3 regions of the Streptomyces sp. NPDC012794 genome follow, and region 3 is predicted to be linked to each of the others. Evidence: riboswitches for the same ligand, from Rfam matches in the RefSeq annotation. Region 3 holds a riboswitch; each other region holds the start of a gene.
The links. Region 3 has a riboswitch for cyclic di-AMP ahead of ACFY7H_RS00600 (peptidoglycan DD-metalloendopeptidase family protein). Riboswitches for the same ligand answer to the same signal wherever they lie in the genome.
Positions count from the first base shown of each region.

Region 1: it holds a riboswitch for cyclic di-AMP, as region 3 does, so the genes downstream of both, ACFY7H_RS15700 (M23 family metallopeptidase) here and ACFY7H_RS00600 (peptidoglycan DD-metalloendopeptidase family protein) in region 3, are expected to answer to the same signal.
Region 2: it holds a riboswitch for cyclic di-AMP, as region 3 does, so the genes downstream of both, ACFY7H_RS18445 (transglycosylase family protein) here and ACFY7H_RS00600 (peptidoglycan DD-metalloendopeptidase family protein) in region 3, are expected to answer to the same signal.

Region 1 is NZ_JBIBCI010000007.1:116,402-123,314, forward strand. It holds gene ACFY7H_RS15685 (DNA topoisomerase (ATP-hydrolyzing) subunit A) at 1-1,874, opposite strand, end outside; gene ACFY7H_RS15690 (M16 family metallopeptidase) at 2,100-3,452, shown strand; gene ACFY7H_RS15695 (M16 family metallopeptidase) at 3,473-4,840, shown strand; cyclic di-AMP (ydaO/yuaA leader) riboswitch at 5,059-5,218, shown strand; gene ACFY7H_RS15700 (M23 family metallopeptidase) at 5,231-6,040, shown strand; gene ACFY7H_RS15705 (GntR family transcriptional regulator) at 6,210-6,875, shown strand.
Region 2 is NZ_JBIBCI010000009.1:57,187-64,099, forward strand. It holds gene ACFY7H_RS18425 (exopolyphosphatase) at 1-635, opposite strand, end outside; gene ACFY7H_RS18430 (DUF501 domain-containing protein) at 632-1,174, opposite strand; gene ACFY7H_RS18435 (septum formation initiator family protein) at 1,218-1,706, opposite strand; gene eno (phosphopyruvate hydratase) at 1,832-3,118, opposite strand; gene ACFY7H_RS18445 (transglycosylase family protein) at 3,434-4,168, opposite strand; cyclic di-AMP (ydaO/yuaA leader) riboswitch at 4,171-4,342, opposite strand; gene ACFY7H_RS18450 (transglycosylase family protein) at 4,617-5,663, opposite strand; gene ACFY7H_RS18455 (cytochrome P450) at 5,779-6,913, opposite strand, start outside.
Region 3 is NZ_JBIBCI010000001.1:125,078-131,990, reverse strand. It holds gene ACFY7H_RS00625 (alpha/beta fold hydrolase) at 1-190, shown strand, start outside; gene ACFY7H_RS00620 (hypothetical protein) at 283-735, shown strand; gene ACFY7H_RS00615 (winged helix-turn-helix domain-containing protein) at 735-1,037, shown strand; gene ACFY7H_RS00610 (MBL fold metallo-hydrolase) at 1,053-2,288, opposite strand; gene ACFY7H_RS00605 (SGNH/GDSL hydrolase family protein) at 2,426-3,211, opposite strand; gene ACFY7H_RS00600 (peptidoglycan DD-metalloendopeptidase family protein) at 3,375-4,379, opposite strand; cyclic di-AMP (ydaO/yuaA leader) riboswitch at 4,384-4,586, opposite strand; gene ACFY7H_RS00595 (tyrosine-protein phosphatase) at 4,865-5,683, shown strand; gene ACFY7H_RS00590 (aspartate aminotransferase family protein) at 5,800-6,913, opposite strand, start outside.

The DNA.
Region 1 (6,913 bases), on a different contig from region 3:
GCCAGGCCCTGCGAGGACTCGTCGAGCGAGAGCAGGCAGACCACCGTCTCGTCGGCCTCCAGCCCGGAGAGGAACTCCGCGACCGGGGCGCCGCCCGCCAGGTTCGGCGCGGCGTGCGTGTCCGGCAGCTGCGGCAGGTCGATCACCGAGAGCCGCAGCAGCCGCCCGTACGAGGTGACCACGCCCACCTCGGCCCGGGCGGTCGCCGCGACCTGCGACACGATCACGTCGTGCTTGGCCCGGGGCCCGCCCTCCTGCTCGGGAAGCGGCTCGCCCGTCACGGTACGCGCCAGCAGGCCCGTCGAGGACAGCAGCACCCGGCACGGGTCGTCCGCGACCTCCAGCGGAACCGTGCCGACCGCCGTGGCCGCCGACTCCAGCAGGACCGTGCGGCGCTCGGTGCCGAACTTCTTCGCCACCGCGGCCAGTTCGCTGGAGACCAGCTTGCGCAGCTCGCTGTCGGACTCCAGGATCCCGGTCAGCTCGTCGATCTCACCGGTCAGCCGGTCGCGCTCGGACTCCAGCTCGATCCGGTCGAACTTGGTGAGCCGGCGCAGCGGGGTGTCCAGGATGTACTGGGTCTGGATCTCTCTGAGCGAGAACCGCTCCATCAGCCGGGCCTTGGCCTGCGCCGAGTTCTCGCTGTCCCGGATGAGCCGGATGACCTCGTCGATGTCGATGAGCGCGACCAGCAGGCCCTCGACCAGGTGCAGGCGGTCGCGGCGCTTGGTGCGGCGGAACTCGCTGCGCCGCCGGACGACCTCGAAGCGGTGGTCGAGGTAGACCTCGAGCAGCTCCTTGAGGCCGAGCGTCAGCGGCTGGCCGTCCACCAGCGCCACGTTGTTGATGCCGAAGGACTCCTCCATCGGCGTCAGCTTGTAGAGCTGCTCCAGCACCGCCTCCGGGTGGAAGCCGTTCTTGATCTCGATGACCAGGCGCAGGCCGTGCGAGCGGTCGGTGAGGTCCTTGACGTCGGCGATGCCCTGGAGCTTCTTCGAGCCGACCAGGTCCTTGATCTTCGCGATGACCTTCTCGGGGCCCACCGCGAACGGCAGTTCGGTGACGACCAGGCCCTTGCGGCGCGCCGTCACGTTCTCCACGGCCACCGTCGCGCGGATCTTGAACGTGCCGCGGCCGTTCTCGTACGCGTCCTTGATCCCGGACAGTCCCACGATCCGGCCGCCCGTGGGCAGGTCCGGGCCCGGCACGAAGCGCATGAGCGCCTCCAGGTCCGCCTGCGGGTGGCGGATCAGGTGGCGGGCGGCCGCGATGACCTCGCCCAGATTGTGCGGGGGCATGTTCGTGGCCATGCCGACCGCGATCCCGGACGCGCCGTTGACCAGCAGGTTCGGGTAGGCGGCGGGCAGCGCGACCGGCTCGCGCTCCTGACCGTCGTAGTTGGCGGTGAAGTCGACCGTGTCCTCGTCGATCGACTCCGTCATCAGCGACGTGGCGTCGGCCATCCGGCACTCGGTGTAACGCATCGCGGCCGGCGGGTCGTCGTTGCCGAGCGAGCCGAAGTTGCCGTGGCCGTCGACCAGCGGCAGCCGCATCGAGAAGGGCTGGGCCATGCGCACGAGGGCGTCGTAGATCGACGCGTCGCCGTGCGGGTGCAGCTTGCCCATCACCTCGCCGACGACGCGTGCGCACTTCACGTACCCCCGGTCGGGGCGCAGGCCCATCTCGTTCATCTGGTAGACGATGCGCCGGTGCACCGGCTTCATCCCGTCCCGCGCGTCCGGCAGGGCGCGGGAGTAGATCACGGAGTAGGCGTACTCAAGGAAGGAGCCCTGCATCTCATCGACGACGTCGATGTCGAGGATCCTCTCCTCGAAGTCCTCCGGCGGCGGGGTCTTCGTGCTGCGGCGGGCCATCGCTGCGCGGCTCCTTAACCAAGGTTCGGGTGTACTGGGTGGATCTGGCGGGGTTGACGCGGACCATTGTGGCCCGACGCACCGACAACGCGGACTCCGACCCCGGGGGTCCCCCGTACGGAGTCGGGGGAGTGACCCGGGAACTTCTCCGGCCGTCGGTGCGCTTGCATACAGTGGCAGGTCTGACAGAAATCTCTGCATCGCGATCGAAGGGACCACATGCCCATGGGTCACACGGCCACAGCTCAGGCCGGCTCCGGCAGCCTGACAGCGACCGAGCACCGGCTGGCCAACGGCCTGCGCGTGGTGCTGTCCGAGGACCACCTCACTCCGGTCGCCGCCGTCTGCCTCTGGTACGACGTCGGCTCGCGCCATGAAGTCAAGGGGCGGACCGGTCTGGCTCACCTCTTCGAGCACCTGATGTTCCAGGGTTCGGCGAGCGTACCGGGCAACGGCCACTTCGAGCTCGTCCAGGGCGCCGGCGGCTCCCTGAACGGCACCACCAGCTTCGAGCGCACCAATTACTTCGAGACGATGCCGGCGCACCAGCTGGAACTCGCCCTGTGGCTGGAGGCGGACCGCATGGGCTCGCTGCTGGCCGCCCTGGACGAGGAGTCCATGGAGAACCAGCGCGACGTCGTCAAGAACGAGCGCCGCCAGCGCTACGACAACGTTCCGTACGGCACCGCCTTCGAGAAGCTGACCGCCCTCGCCTACCCGGAGGGCCACCCGTACCACCACACCCCGATCGGCTCGATGGCCGACCTGGACGCCGCCTCCCTGGAGGACGCGCGCCACTTCTTCCGTACGTACTACGCGCCCAACAACGCCGTGCTTTCGGTCGTGGGCGACATCGACCCCGAGCGGACCCTCGCCTGGATCGAGAAGTACTTCGGCACCATCCCGGCGCACGACGGCAAGCAGCCGCCGCGCGACGGCACGCTCCCCGAGATCATGGGCGGGCAGCTGCGCGAGGAGATTGTCGAGGAGGTCCCGGCGCGCGCGCTGATGGCCGCCTACCGCCTGCCGCACGACGGCACCCGCGAGTGCGACGCCGCCGACGTGGCACTGACCGTGCTGGGCGGTGGCGAGTCCTCCCGCCTGCACAACCGCCTGGTACGCCGCGACCAGACGGCCGTCGCGGCCGGCTTCGGCATGCTGCGCCTGGCCGGCGCGCCCTCGCTGGGCTGGCTGGACGTCAAGACCTCCAGCGGCGTCGAGGTGCCCGCCATCGAGGCGGCCGTCGACGAGGAGCTCGCGCGGTTCGCCGCCGAGGGCCCGACGGCCGAGGAGATGGAGCGGGCGCAGGCGCAGCTGGAGCGCGAGTGGCTGGACCGGCTGAGCACGGTGGCCGGACGGGCCGACGAACTGTGCCGCTTCGCGGTGCTGTTCGGCGACCCGCAGCTGGCCCTGACCGCCGTCCAGCGGGTGCTGGACGTCACCGCCGAGGAGGTGCAGGCCGTGGCCGCGGCCCGGCTGCGCCCCGACAACCGCGCGGTACTGGTCTACGAGCCGCTGGCCGGCGCCGAGGCCCACGAGACCGAGCAGCACGACGAGAACGAGGGGGCGGAGCAGTGAGCGACACCGCAGCCGTCACGATGACCTTCCACCCGCGGCCGCAGGCCGGCGAGGCGAAGCCGTGGGCCTTCCCGGCCCCCGAGCGTTCCACGCTCCCCAACGGCCTGACCCTGCTGCGCTGCCACCGCCCCGGCCAGCAGGTGGTGGCGGTCGAGGTCAACCTCGCGGCCCCGCTGGACGCCGAGCCCGAGGGCCTCGACGGGGTGGCCACCATCATGGCCCGCGCCCTCTCGGAGGGCACCGACAAGCACTCCGCCGAGGAGTTCGCCGCCGAGCTGGAGCGCTGCGGCGCCACGCTCGACGCCCACGCCGACCACCCCGGCCTGCGGGTCTCCCTGGAGGTCCCGGCCTCCCGGCTGCCCAAGGCGCTCGCGCTGCTCGCCGAGGCCCTGAGCGCGCCCGCCTTCGCAGACAGCGAGGTCGACCGACTGGTGCGCAACCGGCTCGACGAGATCCCGCACGAGCTGGCCAACCCGCAGCGCCGCGCCGCCAAGGAGCTCTCCAAGGAGCTGTTCCCCGCGACGCTGCGCATGTCCCGCCCGCGCCAGGGCACCGAGGAGACGGTCGCGCGGATCGACGCCGGGGCCGTACGCGCCTTCTACGAGGCGCACGTACGCCCCTCCACCACCACCGCCGTGGTGGTCGGCGACCTGACCGGCATCGATCTGGACGCCCTGCTGGCGGACACCCTGGGTACGTGGACGGGCGACACGGCCGCGCCCCGCCCCGTCCCGCCGGTGACGGCCGACGACCGGGGCCGCGTGGTCATCGTGGACCGGCCGGGAGCCGTCCAGACGCAGTTGCTGATCGGCCGGATCGGCCCGGACCGGCACGACATCGTCTGGGCCCCGCAGGTGCTCGGCACCTACTGCCTCGGCGGCACCCTCACCTCCCGCCTGGACAAGGTGCTGCGCGAGGAGAAGGGCTACACGTACGGCGTGCGGGCCTTCGGGCAGGTCCTGCGTTCGACCGCCGACGGCAAGGGCGCCTCGATGCTCGCCATCAGCGGTTCGGTGGACACCCCCAACACGGGTCCCGCGCTGGAGGACCTCTGGAAGGTGCTGCGCACCCTCGCGGAGGGCGGACTGACCGACGCCGAGCGGGACGTGGCGGTGCAGAACCTGGTGGGCGTGGCCCCGCTGAAGTTCGAGACGGCCGCCTCGGTCGCCGGCACGCTCGCCGACCAGGTGGAGCAGGAGCTGCCGGACGACTACCAGGCGCGGCTGTACGCGCGGCTGGCCGAAACCGGTACGGCGGAAGCCACTTCGGCCGTGGTGAGCGCCTTCCCGGTGGACCGTCTGGTCACCATCCTGGTGGGCGACGCCGCGCAGATCGAGGAGCCCGTCCTGGCCCTCGGGATCGGCGAGGTCACCGTCGTCTCCAACTGAGCGGCGCACCGTCTGAGACGGGCCGGCAACCGGCCCCGTTTCCAGGGGGCTTCGGCGGAACATCCGCCGAAGCCCCCTTTGTCCGTTTGGTGGAGTGGCTGCGTGTATGCGGTGTGGCGTACGCAACAAAAGCGCTCGTCTGTTTGGCGATTGACTGACGATCCGCCTAGCGTCGGCCGTGCTGTTCGTCAGTTCGTACCCGCCGCACCCGCGGCACCGGACAGCGATCGCCGAGTCCCCGTCAGGCGCGAGCCTGGGGAGCCGGGGACCCACATGCGTCCCTGGGGTGAATCGGACCCCCTCGCAAGAGGAGGCCCGTAGGAGACCTTCCTGCTCCGAACCCGTCAGCTAACCCGGTAGGCGAGAGGGAAGGAAAGGATCACCCCCTTCATGGCGTTTGGCAGTCGTGCCGCCGGTTCTGGTAAGCACCGTGGTTCCAGCCGTCTGAGCCGCAAGACCGCCGGCTACGCCGGCATCGCCGCCCTCGCCACCACGGGCGTGGTCGGCACCCTGGCCGCTCCGGCCTTCGCGGCGGACAACAGCGGCGCTCCGTCCATGGAGGACACCGGTCAGAACTCGATCGTCGTCGCCGACGGTCTCCAGGACGACATCAAGGTCCAGGCCGAGTCCCAGCAGCGCGCCGCCGAGGCCGTCGCCGCCCAGGCGCAGGCCGAGGCCGAGGCGAAGCAGCGGGCCGCCGAGGCCAAGCGTGCCGCCGAGGCCGCCGAGGCCAAGGCCAAGGCCGAGCGTGAGGCCGCCGAGGCCAAGGCCAAGGAGGAGGAGCGCAAGCGCTCCAACGCCTTCGTGGCCCCGGTCAGCGCCTCCGTCACCACCCAGTACGGCGCGGGCGGCGGCATGTGGTCCTCCGGCAGCCACACGGGCATCGACTTCGCCGTCGGCCAGGGCACCTCCGTGCACGCCGTTGGCGCGGGCACCGTCGTCGAGGCCGGCTGGGGTGGCGCATACGGCAACAACGTCGTCATCCGCCACAACGACGGCACCTACACCCAGTACGGGCACATGTCCTCGCTGAACGTCTCCGTCGGCGAGCAGGTCGGCGCCGGCACGGTCATCGGCCTGTCGGGCAACACCGGCAACTCCAGCGGCGCGCACCTGCACTTCGAGGCCCGCACGGGCGCCTCGTACGGCTCGGACATCAACCCGCTGACGTACCTGCGCAACCGCGGCGTCGGCATCTGACACGCGTCACGTTTCACGTTTTACGCTTCAACGAAGAAGGCCCCGGCTCCCAGAGCCGGGGCCTTCTTCGTTTCGGATTTCCGGACTTTCCTCGGAAAATATCGCGTGTTGCAATAGAGTCGCAGCACGGCCACGATAAACCGAACCGAAACCCAGCGGAGGTCCGGCCTTGCGTATTCCGGCGCACGCGGTGTGCACAGCGATTCGCGACGATATCGTCTCCGGATTCTTCGGGCCGGGCGGCCGGCTGACCGAGGAGGTGCTCGCCCGCCGCTACGGGGTCTCGCGCGTCCCGGTCCGTGAGGCGCTGCGGACCCTGGAGTCCGAGGGCTTCGTCACCACCCGGCGGCACGCCGGAGCCTGTGTGGCCGAGCCGACCGAGCAGGAGGCCGCCGACCTGCTGGAGCTGCGGATGCTGCTGGAGCCGCTCGCCGCCTCCCGGGCCGCCCGCCGGCGCACCGACGGCCACCTGAAGGTGCTGCGGGGGCTGGTCAGGCTGGGCCGGGAGAGGGCCGGACGGGCCCAGGGGGAGGACCTGCGCGCCCTGGGGAGCTGGTTCCACGAGACGCTGGCCCAGGCCTCGGCCAGCCCGGGGCTGATCGCCCTGCTGACGCAGACCCGGCGCAAGATCGCCTGGATGTACGTGGTGCAGGCCCCCGCGCAGCCCGTGGAGTGCTGGGCGGAGCACGGCGCGATCGTGGACGCGGTCGCGCGCGGGGACGCGGAGCGGGCCAGGGCCCTGACCGCGCTGCACGCGCAGCGGGCGGCCGAGGCGCACCGGCCGAGGGTGAGGAATCCGCAACCTGCCGTAAACACGGCGAGCGCTCCGCATTAACACGTCCCGTATACAACGGAGGGATATCCGTGTGGGCC
Region 2 (6,913 bases), on a different contig from region 3:
TCGGCGGCCAGGTCCAGGGCCGCCTCGATGTCGGCCCGCATCGCGGTGATCTGCTCCCGCGTCGGCGGGTCGGTGACCCGGCCGTCCACCACCAGGTGGCGCTCGGTCATCCGTACGCAGCCCACGTCCACCGACCGGGCGGCGCGCACGTGCTCCTCGCCGACGACGAACTCGGTCGAGCCGCCGCCGATGTCCACCACCAGGAACGGCCGCTCCAGGTGCTCGTGGGCGACGAGTTCCCCGGTGGCGCCGGTAAAGGAGAGCTCCGCCTCCTGGTCGCCGGAGATCACCTCGGGCTCGACCCCGAGGATGTCCATGACCCCCTGGACGAACTCGTCCCGGTTCTCCGCGTCGCGCGACGCGGAGGTGGCGACGAAGCGGACCCGCTCGGCGCCGAACTCCTTGATCACGGCGGCGTACTCGCGGCAGGCCGCGAAGGTGCGCTCCAGCGCCTCCGGGGCCAGCCGGCCGGTCTCGTCCACGCCCTGGCCGAGCCGGACGATGGTCATCCGGCGGTCGAGCTCGACCAGCTCCTTGACGGCCCCCTCGCCCGAGGCGCCGGCGGACACCGTGCAGTCGGCGACGAGGAGGCGGATGGAGTTCGTGCCGCAGTCGATGGCCGCGACCCGGGTCACTCGGCCCCCTCCGCCTTCTTCTCCCCGCACGGGGTGACGCACGCGCCCTTGGCCCACCACTCCGGCAGCATGGCCAGCGCCTCGTCGCCGAACGGGTTCACCCCGGGACCGGCGGCCAGCGAGTGGCCCACCAGCACGTGCAGGCACTTGACCCGGTCCGGCATGCCGCCGGCGCTCGGGAAGCCCTGGAGCACCTCGATGGCGTCACGGCGCTGGATGTAGTCCTCGTGCGCCTTCTGGTAGGCGGCGGCGAGCTCCGGGTCCTCGGCGAGCCGGGCCTGCATCTCCTTCATCACGCCGTTGGCCTCCAGCGTGCCGATCGCGGAGGCCGCGCGCGGGCACGTCAGGTAGTACAGCGTGGGGAAGGGGGTGCCGTCGGGCAGCCGGGGTGCGGTCTCGACGACGTCCGGCTGGCCGCAGGGGCAGCGGTGCGCGATGGCGCGGAGCCCGCGCGGCGGGCGGCCGAGCTGCTGCTCGAACGCCTCGATGTCCGCGTCGGTCGGCTCGGTCCGGTCGGTCTGGGGCGGGGGCGTCTGCATGCCTGGAGGAAGTCTCTTCGTTCGGTCGTACGTGATGGGTGGGTCATTCGCCGGGGCGGTCGGCCTTGTCGACGCCGTCCCAGACGTTGGAGTACCAGGGCCGGTCGGAACCGTCCTGACCGCCGCGGCGGTGCTCCGGGGCCGCGGCCCCGGGGTCGCTCATGATGTAGCCGATCTCCCCCGGGCGCAGGAAGTGCAGGTGCTTGCGCGCCTGCTGCTCCGCGTAGGCGGGGTCCTGCCAGCGGGCCTTCTCGTCGCGGAGCTGTTCGAGGCGCTTGCGCGCGGTGTCGGCGGCCCGCTGCTGGTCCTTGATCTCCGAGCGCTGGGAGACGTACTGGCGCATCGGATACGCGAGGGCGACGACCAGCGTACAGAGGACGAGCACCAGCAGCGCCGCCCGGCCGGTGAGCCGGCTGCGGCGGATGTGCCGGCGGGACTGCGAGCGGTAGACGTGGGCCGCGGTCCGTTCGCCGAGCTGCCTGAGCCGGGTCGCCGTCGAGAAGGTGGAGAACCGGTCCCGGTTCCCGGTCATGGCCCCGCCTCCCCTGTGCGCGCACTACGCAATACGTCCCCGCACACGGTACGGGACCGAGTGCGGGGACGTACGGAGGCTTGAGCCCCAGGGGTGTCCCCGAGGGGTTCCGCCCTGAAGGCGTGTCAGCCCTTGAAGCGCGGGAAGGCGCTGCGGCCGGCGTACACGGCGGCGTCGTCGAGGATCTCCTCGATGCGCAGCAGCTGGTTGTACTTGGCGACGCGGTCCGAGCGGGCCGGGGCGCCGGTCTTGATCTGACCGCAGTTCACGGCGACGGCGAGGTCGGCGATGGTTACGTCCTCGGTCTCGCCGGAACGGTGCGACATCATGCACTTGAAGCCGTTGCGCTGGGCCATCTCGACGGCGTCGAGGGTCTCGGTCAGGGAACCGATCTGGTTCACCTTCACGAGCAGGGCGTTGGCGGAGCCCTCCTCGATGCCGCGGGCGAGGCGCTCGGGGTTGGTGACGAAGAGGTCGTCGCCGACGATCTGGACCTTGGAGCCCAGGCGGTCGGTGATGGTCTTCCAGCCGGCCCAGTCGTCCTCGAACAGCGGGTCCTCGATGGAGACCAGCGGGTACGCGTCGACGAGCTCGGCGTAGTAGTCCGTCATCTCGGCGGCCGAGCGGGACTGGCCCTCGAACTCGTACTTGCCGTCCTTGTAGAACTCGGACGCGGCGACGTCGAGCGCGAGCGCGATGTCCTTGCCCGGCGTGTAGCCGGCCTGCTTGACGGCCTCGATGATGAGGTCGAGCGCGGCGCGGTTGGACTCCAGGTTCGGGGCGAAGCCGCCCTCGTCGCCCAGGCCGGTGGACAGGCCCTTGGTGTGCAAAACCTTCTTGAGGGTGTGGTAGACCTCGGCACCCCAGCGCAGCGCCTCGGAGAAGGACTCCGCGCCGATCGGGGCGATCATGAACTCCTGGATGTCGACGTTGGAGTCGGCGTGCGACCCACCGTTGAGGATGTTCATCATCGGAACGGGCAGCAGGTGCGCGTTCGGGCCGCCGAGGTAGCGGAACAGCGGCAGGTCCGAGGCCTCGGACGCGGCGTGCGCGACGGCCAGGGAGACGCCGAGGATGGCGTTGGCGCCGAGCGAGCCCTTGTTGTCGGTGGCGTCGAGGTCGAACATGGCCTGGTCGATCAGGCGCTGCTCGGTGGCGTCGTAGCCGACGAGCTCCGGGCCGATCTGCTCGATGACGGCGAGGACGGCCTTCTCCACGCCCTTGCCCATGTAACGGTTGGGGTCACCGTCACGGAGCTCGATGGCCTCGAAGGCACCGGTGGAGGCGCCGGACGGAACGGCAGCACGGCCGGTGCTGCCGTCGTCGAGGCCCACCTCGACCTCGACCGTGGGGTTGCCTCGGGAGTCCAGGATTTCCCGGGCTACGACGACGTCGATGGACGGCACGAGCATCTCCTTCTGGGATGTGACGCTGGGTGTGCGGTGGCGTGGGGCCGTGGGACGGCCCCGCCGACTAGAGCCTAACCGGCTCGGGGCGGTGGGCTGCCCGACCGCCCGGGTCCTGGGACGAAAAAGGTGCCGAATGCCCGCCTTCCGGGACATAGGGCCCGTGCTCCCGCGCGTTCCGCGGCGGGAGCGGCATCGGAAGCCGGAGGTCCGGTTCCGGTATGCGGGTACCGGCGCACGACATGCCGCCGCCCGGCGCGTGGGTGGATACGCGCCGGGCGGTGGGGATGCTGCGGGGTGCCGCGAGTGTTACGCGGACGTTCAGGCGAGCTTCAGCTTCTGGCCCGGGAAGATCAGGTCGGCGTCGGACACGGTGTCCTTGTTGAGCTCGAAGAGCTTCTCCCAGCCGCCCTTGACCTTGTGGGCGTCGGCGATGGTGCCGAGAGTGTCGCCCTCCTTGACCACGTAGGAGCCGTTGCCCGTCTTCGGGGCCTCGGTCTTCGGGGTCGACGGCTTGGCCGGGGTCCAGTTGCCCGAGCCGGAGCCGGAGCCCTTGGTCTCGGTGTCGGCCTTCGGCTTGGACGGCTTCGCCGGGGCGGGCTTGGCCGGGGCCGGCTTGGCCGGGGCGGGCTTGGTGGCGGGCTTCGGCTTGGCCGGGGTGGCCGTGCCGCCGCCGCTGTACGCGGAGTTGGACAGGCCGACGCCGCAGTGCGGCCAGGCGCCCTTGCCCTGGCCCTTGAGGACCTTCTCGGCGATGGCTATCTGCTGGGCCTTGCTGGCCTGGTTGGCCTGCGAGGCGTAGGCCTTGCCGCCGTACGCCGCCCAGGTGGAGGCCGAGAACTGCAGACCGCCGTAGTAGCCGTTGCCGGTGTTGATGGACCAGTTGCCGCCGGACTCGCAGGCGGCGACCTTGTCCCACTCGGACGCGGTGGCGGCGCTGGCGGTGCCCGCGGCCATCAGCGGGGCCGCGACGGCGACACCGGCGACACCGGCGAGCGTGACGATGCGGACGGCCTTGGAGCCGCGGCGGTGCTTGCCCTTGCCGGAAAGCAGCATGGATTTCTCCTCACCGACGCCTTCGAGGTGAGCTGTCGGGTTCGGGCGGATGAGTTGCCCGGTCACGCGGCGCGGCGCGTGTCTTCACCCCTAGCCGGTACGCGGCCGCATCACAACGGCCTCTCCCGGCGCCTACCTTGGTTCCCCCGCTCCTGCCTTCGGCGCTTGCGCGACGACTGTTCCCTCCGTCCGCCGGCAGGATTCGGCGATGCGGTCGAAGGAGCCCGCGGTGGCGAGCGATTCAGAAGGTAGACAGGTCTCTCCCCGATGTTCAACGTGTGATTTTGGGGAGAAACCGGCCTACTTGCGTTCCTCAAAGGCGCGTTTGCGCAGGTCGGAGCGGGGTTTGCGGAAGTTCCGGAACGAGACACGCCAGTTGACCGGAAGAGATGCATGTCTCATTTACCGATAACGGACATTCAAGTCTTATTGGATGCCCGAACTGCCCCTATTCCTTGGTTAGATCCAGGTTCTGGCCCGGCTTGATGAGGTCCGCGTCCCCGCCGATGACCTGCTCGTTGGCCTTGTAGAGCTCGTTCCAGCCCCCCTTGAGCCCCTTGGCGTCCGCGATGGCCGCGAGGCTGTCGCCCGGCTTCACGGTGTACGTGGGATCGCCGGGGGCGGCTGACGCCGCGCCAGGCGCCGCCGGGAGCTCGACGGCGGCCGGACCGCGGTGCTTGCCCCCGCCGTCGCCCGCCTCGGCGGACGGGGTGGCCGACGGCGTGCCGGACGGCGCGCCCGGGACGGCCGGGGCCGTCGGCGTGAGGCCCGGGACGGCCGGGGCCGTCGGGCCGGCCGGGGAGGTCGGGGTGCCCGGCGCGGTCGGGGAGACCGGGGCGACGGGGGTGCCCGGGGCGGTCGGGGAGACCGGGGGCGTGGTGGGCTGGACGGTGAAGTCCGGCTCGGGCATGACGGGCAGTCCGCTGGAGGGGCCGAGCGGGTAGTCCGGCAGCACGCTCGGGCCGGTGGACGGGCTGTTCGGCGCCGGGGTCGGGGCCCCGAAGTCCGTGGAGGGCTTGCCCTTGCCGGTGACCGGCACCGATTCGTCCGGCCGGGTCGGGGTGGGCGCGACGGGCCCCGGGTTCTTGTTGTCGCCCGGGTCCACCTCGGGCGTCGGCCCCTGCTGGGTCAGCCCGGCCGAGGCGGAGCACAGCGGCCACGCCTGGGGGCCCTGGGAGGCCAGCACCCGCTCGGCGACCGCGATCTGCTGGGAGCGGCTGGCGAGGTCCGGGCGCTCCGCGTAGGCGAGCCCGCCCGCGTTCTTCCACTGCTCCAGCGTGAACTGCAGCCCGCCGTAGGCGCCGCTGCCGGAGTTCGCGCTCCAGGTGCCGCCGCTCTCGCAGTCGGCGACCTTGTCCCACGTGGCGGTGTCGGCCGCGCTCGCGCCGGTGGCGGCGAGCAGCGGCATGGCCAGCGCGGAGCCGGTGACTCCTGCGGTGACGACGATCGCGGGTACCTGGCGGGGGCGTCTGTGGCGGCCGTTCCCGGGAAGCATGAGACTGCACCTTTCGTATAACGGCGGGGTAACGGCAGAACCTAGCCGCCTTCGAACGGATGTCACAAGTTCGGGAGTGGACTGACTTCCGGTCAGTTCCGCTTCGCGCGCGCCCTCAGGCGTTCGGGACTGTAAACCGGACCGGGAGGGTGCGCAGGCCACGCATGATGAGCCCGCCGCGCCAGCGCAGGTCCGTGGGGGGAACGGCAAGTTCCAGATCCGGCAGACGCTTCAGCAAAGTCCCGAGTGCCGTCTGGCCTTCGAGACGGGCGAGCGGAGCGCCGAGGCAGTAATGGATCCCGTGGCCGTATCCGAGGTGCTGATTGTCACTCCGGGCGAGGTCGAGGGTGTCCGGCCCGTCGAACCGCTCCGGATCGCGGTCGGCCGCCGCGAGGACCACGAGCACCGGGTCCCCGGCCGCGATCTCCTGGCCTCCGAGGGTCAGCGGCCGGGTGGCGAACCGCCAGGTGGCGAGCTCCACGGGGCCGTCGTAGCGCAGCAGTTCCTCGACGCCGGTCTCCAGCAGCGCGCTCTCCCCGGCCGCGAGGGAGGCCTGGAGGCGCTCGCGCTGGTCCGGGTTCATGAAGAGGGAGTGGATGCCGTTGCCGATGAGGTTCACGGTCGTCTCGAAGCCCGCGAAGAGCAGGATGAAGGCCATCGCCGTGGCCTCGGCCTCCGTCAGATGGTCTCCGTGGTCACTTGCCCGGATCAGATCGGAGATGAGGTCATTGCCCAGATCATCCCGCTTGCGGTGGATGAGTTCCCCGAGATAGGTGCGCATCCGCTTCACGGAGCGGGCCACGCCGCCGCGCGGTCCGCCCCCGTGCCGGATCATCATCCCGGCCCAGTCCCGGAAGTCGTCCTGGTCCTCCCGCGGTACGCCGAGCATCTCGCAGATGGCGTAGATGGGGAGGGGGAAGGCGAACTCGTGGATGAGGTCCGCCTCCCCCTTCCCCTCGGCCCGCGCCCTCGCCACGATCCGGTCGATGAGGTCGTCGGTCAGCTCCTGCACGCGCGGGGCGAACTCGGCCACGCGGCGCGGGGTGAACGCCTTCGACACCAGCCGCCGCAGCCGGGTGTGGTCCGGCGGGTCGATGTTCAAAAGGTGCGTCATCAGCTCCGCCTTGCGCTCCCCCGGGATCCCGGTCTTGCCCTTGGCGTGCGCCGGCTCCGCGTGGTGCGCCGGGTTCTTGCTCAGCCGCTGGTCGGCGAGGGCCTGGCGGGCGTCCGCGTACCGGGTCACCAGCCAG
Region 3 (6,913 bases):
CACGCTGATCACCTCCGCCGACGCCGAACCCGTGTTCCCGCCGGCGCACGCCCGCCACCTCGCCCGGTCGATCGCCGGCTCCCGGCTCGTCGAGATGCCCGGCATGGGCCACGCCCTCCCCCGAGTCCGGCTCCCGCGACTGGCCGAAGCGATCCTCACCCACGCCGCCCAGGCCGACGCGCGGGCATAGGGGCGACGAAGAAGCTTCTTTCCTCTCAGGAAAGCAGCTGCTATTTTCCTGAGAGGAAAGAACACAGCAGCACACGATCAGGGATGCCGCCCATGACTGCCCACGACGCCCAGGCCGCTCTGGACGCCATTCACCACCGCCGACAGCAGACGTTCGACGCCTACCTCCGTCACGCCTACTCCCGCCCCTACCTGATCGCCTCGGCGCTGGGCCTGTTCGCCGTGTGCTCGTCCTTCGACCTGCCGAGCCCCTGGAACACCGCCGCGGTCCTGGCGGGCAACGCCCTGACCCTGGGCGGGCTGTTCGCGCACCAGCGCCGGGCCCCCGTCCGCCGCGGGTCCTCAGGCCCGGAGGCCCTGACCTACGCGGTCTTCGGCGTCCTGCTCCTCGTGTTCTTCTGGGCGGTGGCCATCGCCGCGTACTTCACCGGCCTGCCGGCACGGCACACGTTCGCCGCCGCCGTCACCGCGCTGACGGCCGTGGGCGCCTCGTACGCGCTCCGCCCGGCCCTGGAGGCCATGATCCGCGGGAACGGCCGGGGCTGATGGACCCCGACTTCGACGAGTTCCTGCACGTACCGGCACGGCTCTCGGTCGTCGCACTGCTGGCCCCGGCCGACTGGGTCGAGTTCGGCTTCGTCCGGGACACCGTGGGCACCAGCGACTCGGCCCTGTCCAAGCAGATCACCGCCCTCACCGACGCCGGCTACGTCGAGGTGCGCAAGACGCGCAGCCGCACGGGCCGGAACACCCACCTCCGCCTCACCCCGCACGGGCGGCAGGCGTTCCAGCGGCACGCCTCTGCCCTGGAGAGGATCGTGGCGGCCGCCCGCGACCCCCGGGCATAGCCGCGCCCGGAGCCGTCACCGCTCTTCGGCGAGGTCCAGTTCCTGCGCGCGGGACCCGTCGCCTGCGGTCTCCACCGGCTCGGGGCGACGCCAGGGCCGGGCGATCGGGTGGGAGACCGGACGCCACCACGGCTCCGCCGGCAGCCTGCCGGCGGGCTCGAAGGGCTCGCCGGGACGGGGGACCGCCACCGGCTGGCCCGCCTCCTCGGCGGCGTCGACCGTCCATTCACCCGGCTCGGCCCAGGCGTGGAAGGCCAGGTTGAAGGTGCCCCAGTGGATCGGCAGCAGCACACCGTGCGGCTTGGAGCCTTGCAGGTCGAGGTGGGCCTGGACGCCTTCCTGGGGGGTCATGTGAATGTCCGGCCACCCGCCGGGCAGCGGTACGTAGTCCGTGTGGTCCTCGGGCCAGTGCTCGGAGTAGGCGCCGATCTGGATCATCGTGGCGTCGAACGGCCCGTGCTCGGCGCCGATCTCCTTGAAGCCGGGGAAGTAGCCGGTGTCGCCGCTGTGGAAGATCCGGTGCTCCCCGCCGCTCACGACCCAGGAGGCCCACAGGGTGAACTGCTGGTTGCGCAGGCCGCGTCCGCAGAAGTGCCGGGCGGGGGTGGCGGTGAGCGTGAGCCCGGCGACCTCGGTGGCCTCGTTCCAGTCCAGCTCGCGCATCCGGTCCGCGGAGACGCCCCAGCGCTCGAGGTGCGCGCCGACGCCGAGGGGGACCGCGAAGACCGTGTCCGTGCCGGCCAGGGCCTTGATGGTGGGGAGGTCGAGGTGGTCGTAGTGGTCGTGGGAGATCACGACGACGTCGACGGCGCCCAGCGAGGCCAGGGGCACGGGGACCGGGTGGAGCCGCTTGGGACCGGCGAAGGGGAAGGGGGAGCACCGCTCGCCCCACACCGGGTCGAAGAGCACGCGGCGGCCGTCGATCTCCGCGAGCACACTGGAGTGGCCCATCCAGGTCAGGCGCAGCCCGCTCGCCGGCGGCTTGGCCAGGTCGGCGAGGGTGGTCGGGTGCACGGGGATCGGCGCGCCGGGGCTGCGCCGGACCCGCTGCGCCTTGTCGAAGTAGGTCTTCGCGAACTCCACCATCGACCCGGAGGGCCTGATCCGCGCCCCGACCGGATTCTGGAAGACGCCGTCGGCGAAGTTCGGCGAGCGCAGGATCCGCTCCAGCCGTGCGCCGGAGGGGTCCGCGCCGAAGGTTTCGGGCCGCAGGGCGCGCAGCCGGGGACGCGGGGGAAGGGAGCCGGTCAAGGCGCCTCCTGGGAAGGTGCAGGCAGGGACGGTCGTACGACTACGACCATCCCAACGTCCACCGGCCCCGGAGGATTCCGCCGCGCCGCGCCCGGACCGGTGTCGCGACCGTCACCCGCTCCTCCCCCACGCCCGCGCTACAGCGGCAGCAGGTCCGGGCGCTTGGCCTCGACGTGGTCGCCGGAGGACTCCCCGCGCAGCCGGCGGCCGATCCACGGTACGAGGTGCTCGCGCGCCCACTGGATGTTGTCCCGGGTCACGTCCACCGAACCGCGCGGCGGGACCGGCGGCCAGGGCTGGTCCGGGTCGGTCGGCACCTCGTAGCCGAGGACCTGCGCGGCGCGCAGCGCGACGCGGGTGTGCCCCTCGGGCGAGAGGTGGAGCCGGTCGCCGTCCCAGGCCCGCCGGTCCTGTACGGACTTCAGGGACCAGAGGTCGAGCACGGGGCAGCCGTACCGGTCGGCGATGGCGCGGACGTGCGCGCTGTACGTCGCGACCTTGCCGCGCAGGTGCTTGAGCACCGGCACGCCCCGGGTGTCGAAGCCGGTCGTCACCATCACCAGGCCGACGGAATTCGTGAGGTCGGCCACGGCCGCCTCGAACCGTTCCGCGACGTCGTCCGGGTCGCTGCCGGGGCGGATGATGTCGTTGCCGCCCGCGCAGAAACTGACGAGGTCCGGTGCGAGTTCCTTGGCCCTGGGGACCTGGTCGGCCACGATCTGGTCGAGGAGCTTGCCCCGCACGGCCAGGTTCGCGTAGCGGAAGTCGTGCTCGTCGCGCTGATCGGCCAGGAGCACGGCGAGCCGGTCCGCCCAGCCGAGGTAAGAATCCCCGGGTCCCGGGTCCCCCACGCCCTCGGTGAAGCTGTCCCCGATCGCCGCGTACGAGCCGATGGTCTTCAGTGTCGTCTTCGTCGCTGCCACGGAAAGACATCCTTCACCTTGGCAACCAACCTACGCCAACGTAATAAGGGGTTGACGGGCCGTGATCTATACCACGCAGGGGATAAGGAATAAGTACACGTGGGGCCGGGACCCCCCTCGGGTCCCGGCCCCACGCGCGTCACCGTGCCGACGGCGGGTGCCGTCAGATGCTCACGCCCTTGGAGCGGAGGTAGGCGAGCGGGCTGACGTCCGAGCCGTAGGACGGGCCCGTTCGGATCTCGAAGTGGAGGTGCGGGCCGGTCACGTTGCCGGTCGCGCCGGAGAGGCCGATGGTCTGGCCGCCGGTGACGCTCTGGCCCGCCGAGACGGACAGCGAGGAGAGGTGGGCGTACTGGGAGTACTTGCCGTCGGCGTGCTTGATGACGACCTCGTTGCCGTACGCGCCGCCCCAGCCTGCGGAAACGACGGTGCCCGCGCCGACGGCCTTCACGGTGGTGCCGGTGCGCGCGATGAAGTCGACGCCGGTGTGGTAACCGGAGGACCACATGGCTCCGCTCGCCCGGTACTGGGTGGAGACGCCGCCGGTGACGGGGGCGGTGAACCCGGAGGCGGTGGCGGGCGCGGGGGCCTTCTCGCTCTTGGCGGCGGCGCCGGAGCCCTGGGCGGCCGTGCCGCCGGAGGGGCGGCCCGCCGCGCCGGAGCCCTTGGCCGTGCCCTGCGCGGTGCCCTTCGGGGACGAGGTCCCGCCGGCCTTGCCCTTGGGGGCGACCGGAGCGCCGCTCGAGGATCCCTCGGCCGGCGCCGCAGGGGCCTTCGGGGCGGGGGCCGCACCCTGGCCGCCGCCGAGGGTCAGCTTCAGGCCCGGGTGGATGAGGGACGGGTCGGCGCCGACGGCCTCGCGGTTGTCGGCGTACAGGCGCTCCCAGCCGCCGTCCAGCCGGCGCTCGGCGGCGATCTTGGAGAGGTAGTCGCCCGGCACGACCGTGTAGACGGCGGGTGCGGCGGCGGGTGCCTGCGACGGGAGGGCCTCGGGGGCCTGCGCACTCTGCGCGGGCGCGGCCTCGGCCGGGGCGGCGCCCGGGGCGGCGTGGGCGCCGACGGCCCCCATCAGCGGGAGCGCGAGGGCCGCTCCGCCGGTTCCGGCGACGGCGAGACCACGGGATATCGAACGGGACTTGGGACGGCGGTGCTTACCCTTTGCGGGCATGGCGGATTCCTCTCCGGCGCCTGCGAGGTGAGCTGTCGGGTTCGGACTGGAGATGTCCGGCCGTACGTGCGGAGCACGGGTTCGGCTTCACCCCTAGCTGCGCCGGAATCGCTCCGGAACAGCGGCCTACCTGGTTCCCCCGCTCCTGCCGCGCGCGATGGTCGGGTGCGGTTCCCGGGCGGCGGCAGGATTAGGCGGTCCACCCGGATCGATCGCGAAGGTAATCGAGCGGGGCGCCGGGCAACAAGCCACGAATTTCCTGACGCAATCACAGATATGAAGGTTCAATGGAATTCCGGTCACCCTGCGTCCATTCCGCACCATCAACAACCCCCTCCACAAGGGAATTCGGTTTTCGCGATCAGGCACACACGGTCACCGTATGATCTGGCTCACGGGACCCTGCCCGATCTCGCCTCCACATACGGCAAGTTGCTCCCAACCGGATCAATTCGGACACCACAGGACCACGCGGAGGAGTACACGTGACCCAGCAGATACCCCAGCCCCTTCCGGCCGGACACCAGCCCGGTGCGGAGCTGACCGGAGTGCGCAACTTCCGTGATGTGGGCGGGTTGCCGACCATCGACGGACGGAGGGTCAGGCCGGGACGACTGTTTCGAAGCGGACATCTCGCGCATGCCACCGAAACCGACGCAGAGTTCCTCGGATCGCTGGGACTGCACACCGTCTTCGACTTCCGCAACGAAGCCGACCACGCCCTGGAGGGCCCGGACGTCGAACTGCCGGGCGTGCGCAATGTGAACATTCCGCTCACGGACCCCGCCGACGGCCGCGAGTTCTGGAGGATGGTCCGCGACGGCGAGCTCGACCAGCTCCGCGGCCTCCTGGGGGAGGGCAGGGCGGCCGCCCGCATGAGGGCCTCGTACCGCACGATCATCGAGACCCGCACCGCCGAACAGAGCCGCGTCGTGCACGCGCTCGCGCAGGACAGCGTGCCGGCGCTCATGCACTGCGCCGCCGGCAAGGACCGGGCGGGGCTGTCGGTCGCGGTGACGCTGCTCGCCCTGGGCGTGGAGCGCGAGGCGATCGTGGCGGACTACCTGGAGTCCAGCGCCCCGCACAACCGCTACCGGGTGCGCCGGGGCAGCGACGCGCCCGAGGCCCGCTCCCCCGAGGTGATGGAACTGCTGGCGCCCCTCTTCGACGCCCGCGGGGAGTACCTGCTGGAGGCCTTCACGGCCATCGACGAACGGTGGGGCGGCGTCGACCGCTACCTCGCCGAGGGGCTGGCGCTGGCCCCCGAGACCCTGGAGCGGCTGCGGGACAGGCTCCTGGACTGAGCCGCGGGGACCGGACGGCGGCCGGAGGGGCCGGCCGGGAGGAGTGCGCACGGCGGTCGGAAGGGGTACGGACGGCGGCCGGAGGGGGCGCGGGCGGACCCCCTCCGGCCGGCGCCTCAGCGGTTGCCGACCGCCTGCTTCATTAGGGTCCTGCCGAAGTCCCACATGAGCCCGCCCCCACCGTGCGCCTCGTCCATGACCTCCTGGAAGGCGCCGACGAACCGCTCCACGTCCGCCTCGTCCACGACGAGCGGCGGGATGAGCTTGATGACCTCCAGGTGGTCCCCGGAGACCTGGGTGAGGATCCGGTGCCTGCGCAGCAGAGGCACCACGACCATCTGGGCGAACAGCCCCTTGCGGGCCGCCTGGAGCACCGCCCAGCGGCTGCGCAGGCCCAGGGAGGAGGGCCTGCCGAACTCGATGCCGATCATCAGCCCGCGCCCGCGCACCTCGTGCAGCAGCTCGTACCGGTCCACGAGCGCCGCGAGGCGTCCGCGCAGCAGGTCGCCCATGGCCCGGGCGTTGGCCACCAGCTCCTCGTCCTCCACGACCGACAGCACCGCCAGCCCGGCCGCCATCGCCTGGGCGTTGGAGCCGAAGCTGGCCGAGTGCACCAGCACCCGGTCCATGGACGAGTACACCTTCTGGAAGATCCAGTCCTTGCCCAGGGTCGCGCCGACGGGCACGTAGCCACCGGAGAGGGCCTTGGCCACGCACACCAGGTCCGGTTCCACCCCGGGCTCGTGCTGGTACGCGTAGAAGTCCCCGGTCCGTCCGAGGCCGGTCTGCACCTCGTCGGCGATGAGGAGCGCCTTGTGCCGGTGCAGCAGCTCCTGCGCGGCGAGCAGGAACCCGGGCGGGGCCGCGTGCACCCCCTTGCCCTGGACCGGTTCCACCACGAAGGCGGCCACGTCCCCGCGCGCGAGTTCCCGTTCGAGCGCCGCCAGGTCCCCGAGCGCGATCTTGGTGTCGGGGAGCAGCGGGGCGAATCCCTCGCGGAAGCCTCCTTCGCCGTTGACGGACAGCGAGCCCGTGGTCAGCCCGTGGAAGGCGTGGTCGCAGTAGAGGATCCTGGGCCGTCCGGTGGCGTACCGGGCGAACTTCAGGGCGGTCTCCACCGCCTCCGTGCCGCTGTTGCCGAAGAAGACCCGGTCGAGGTGCGGGCTGTACGAGAGCAGCTTCTCGGCCAGCAGTCCGGGCAGCGGCTGGCAGTCGAAGCGGGTCAGGTCG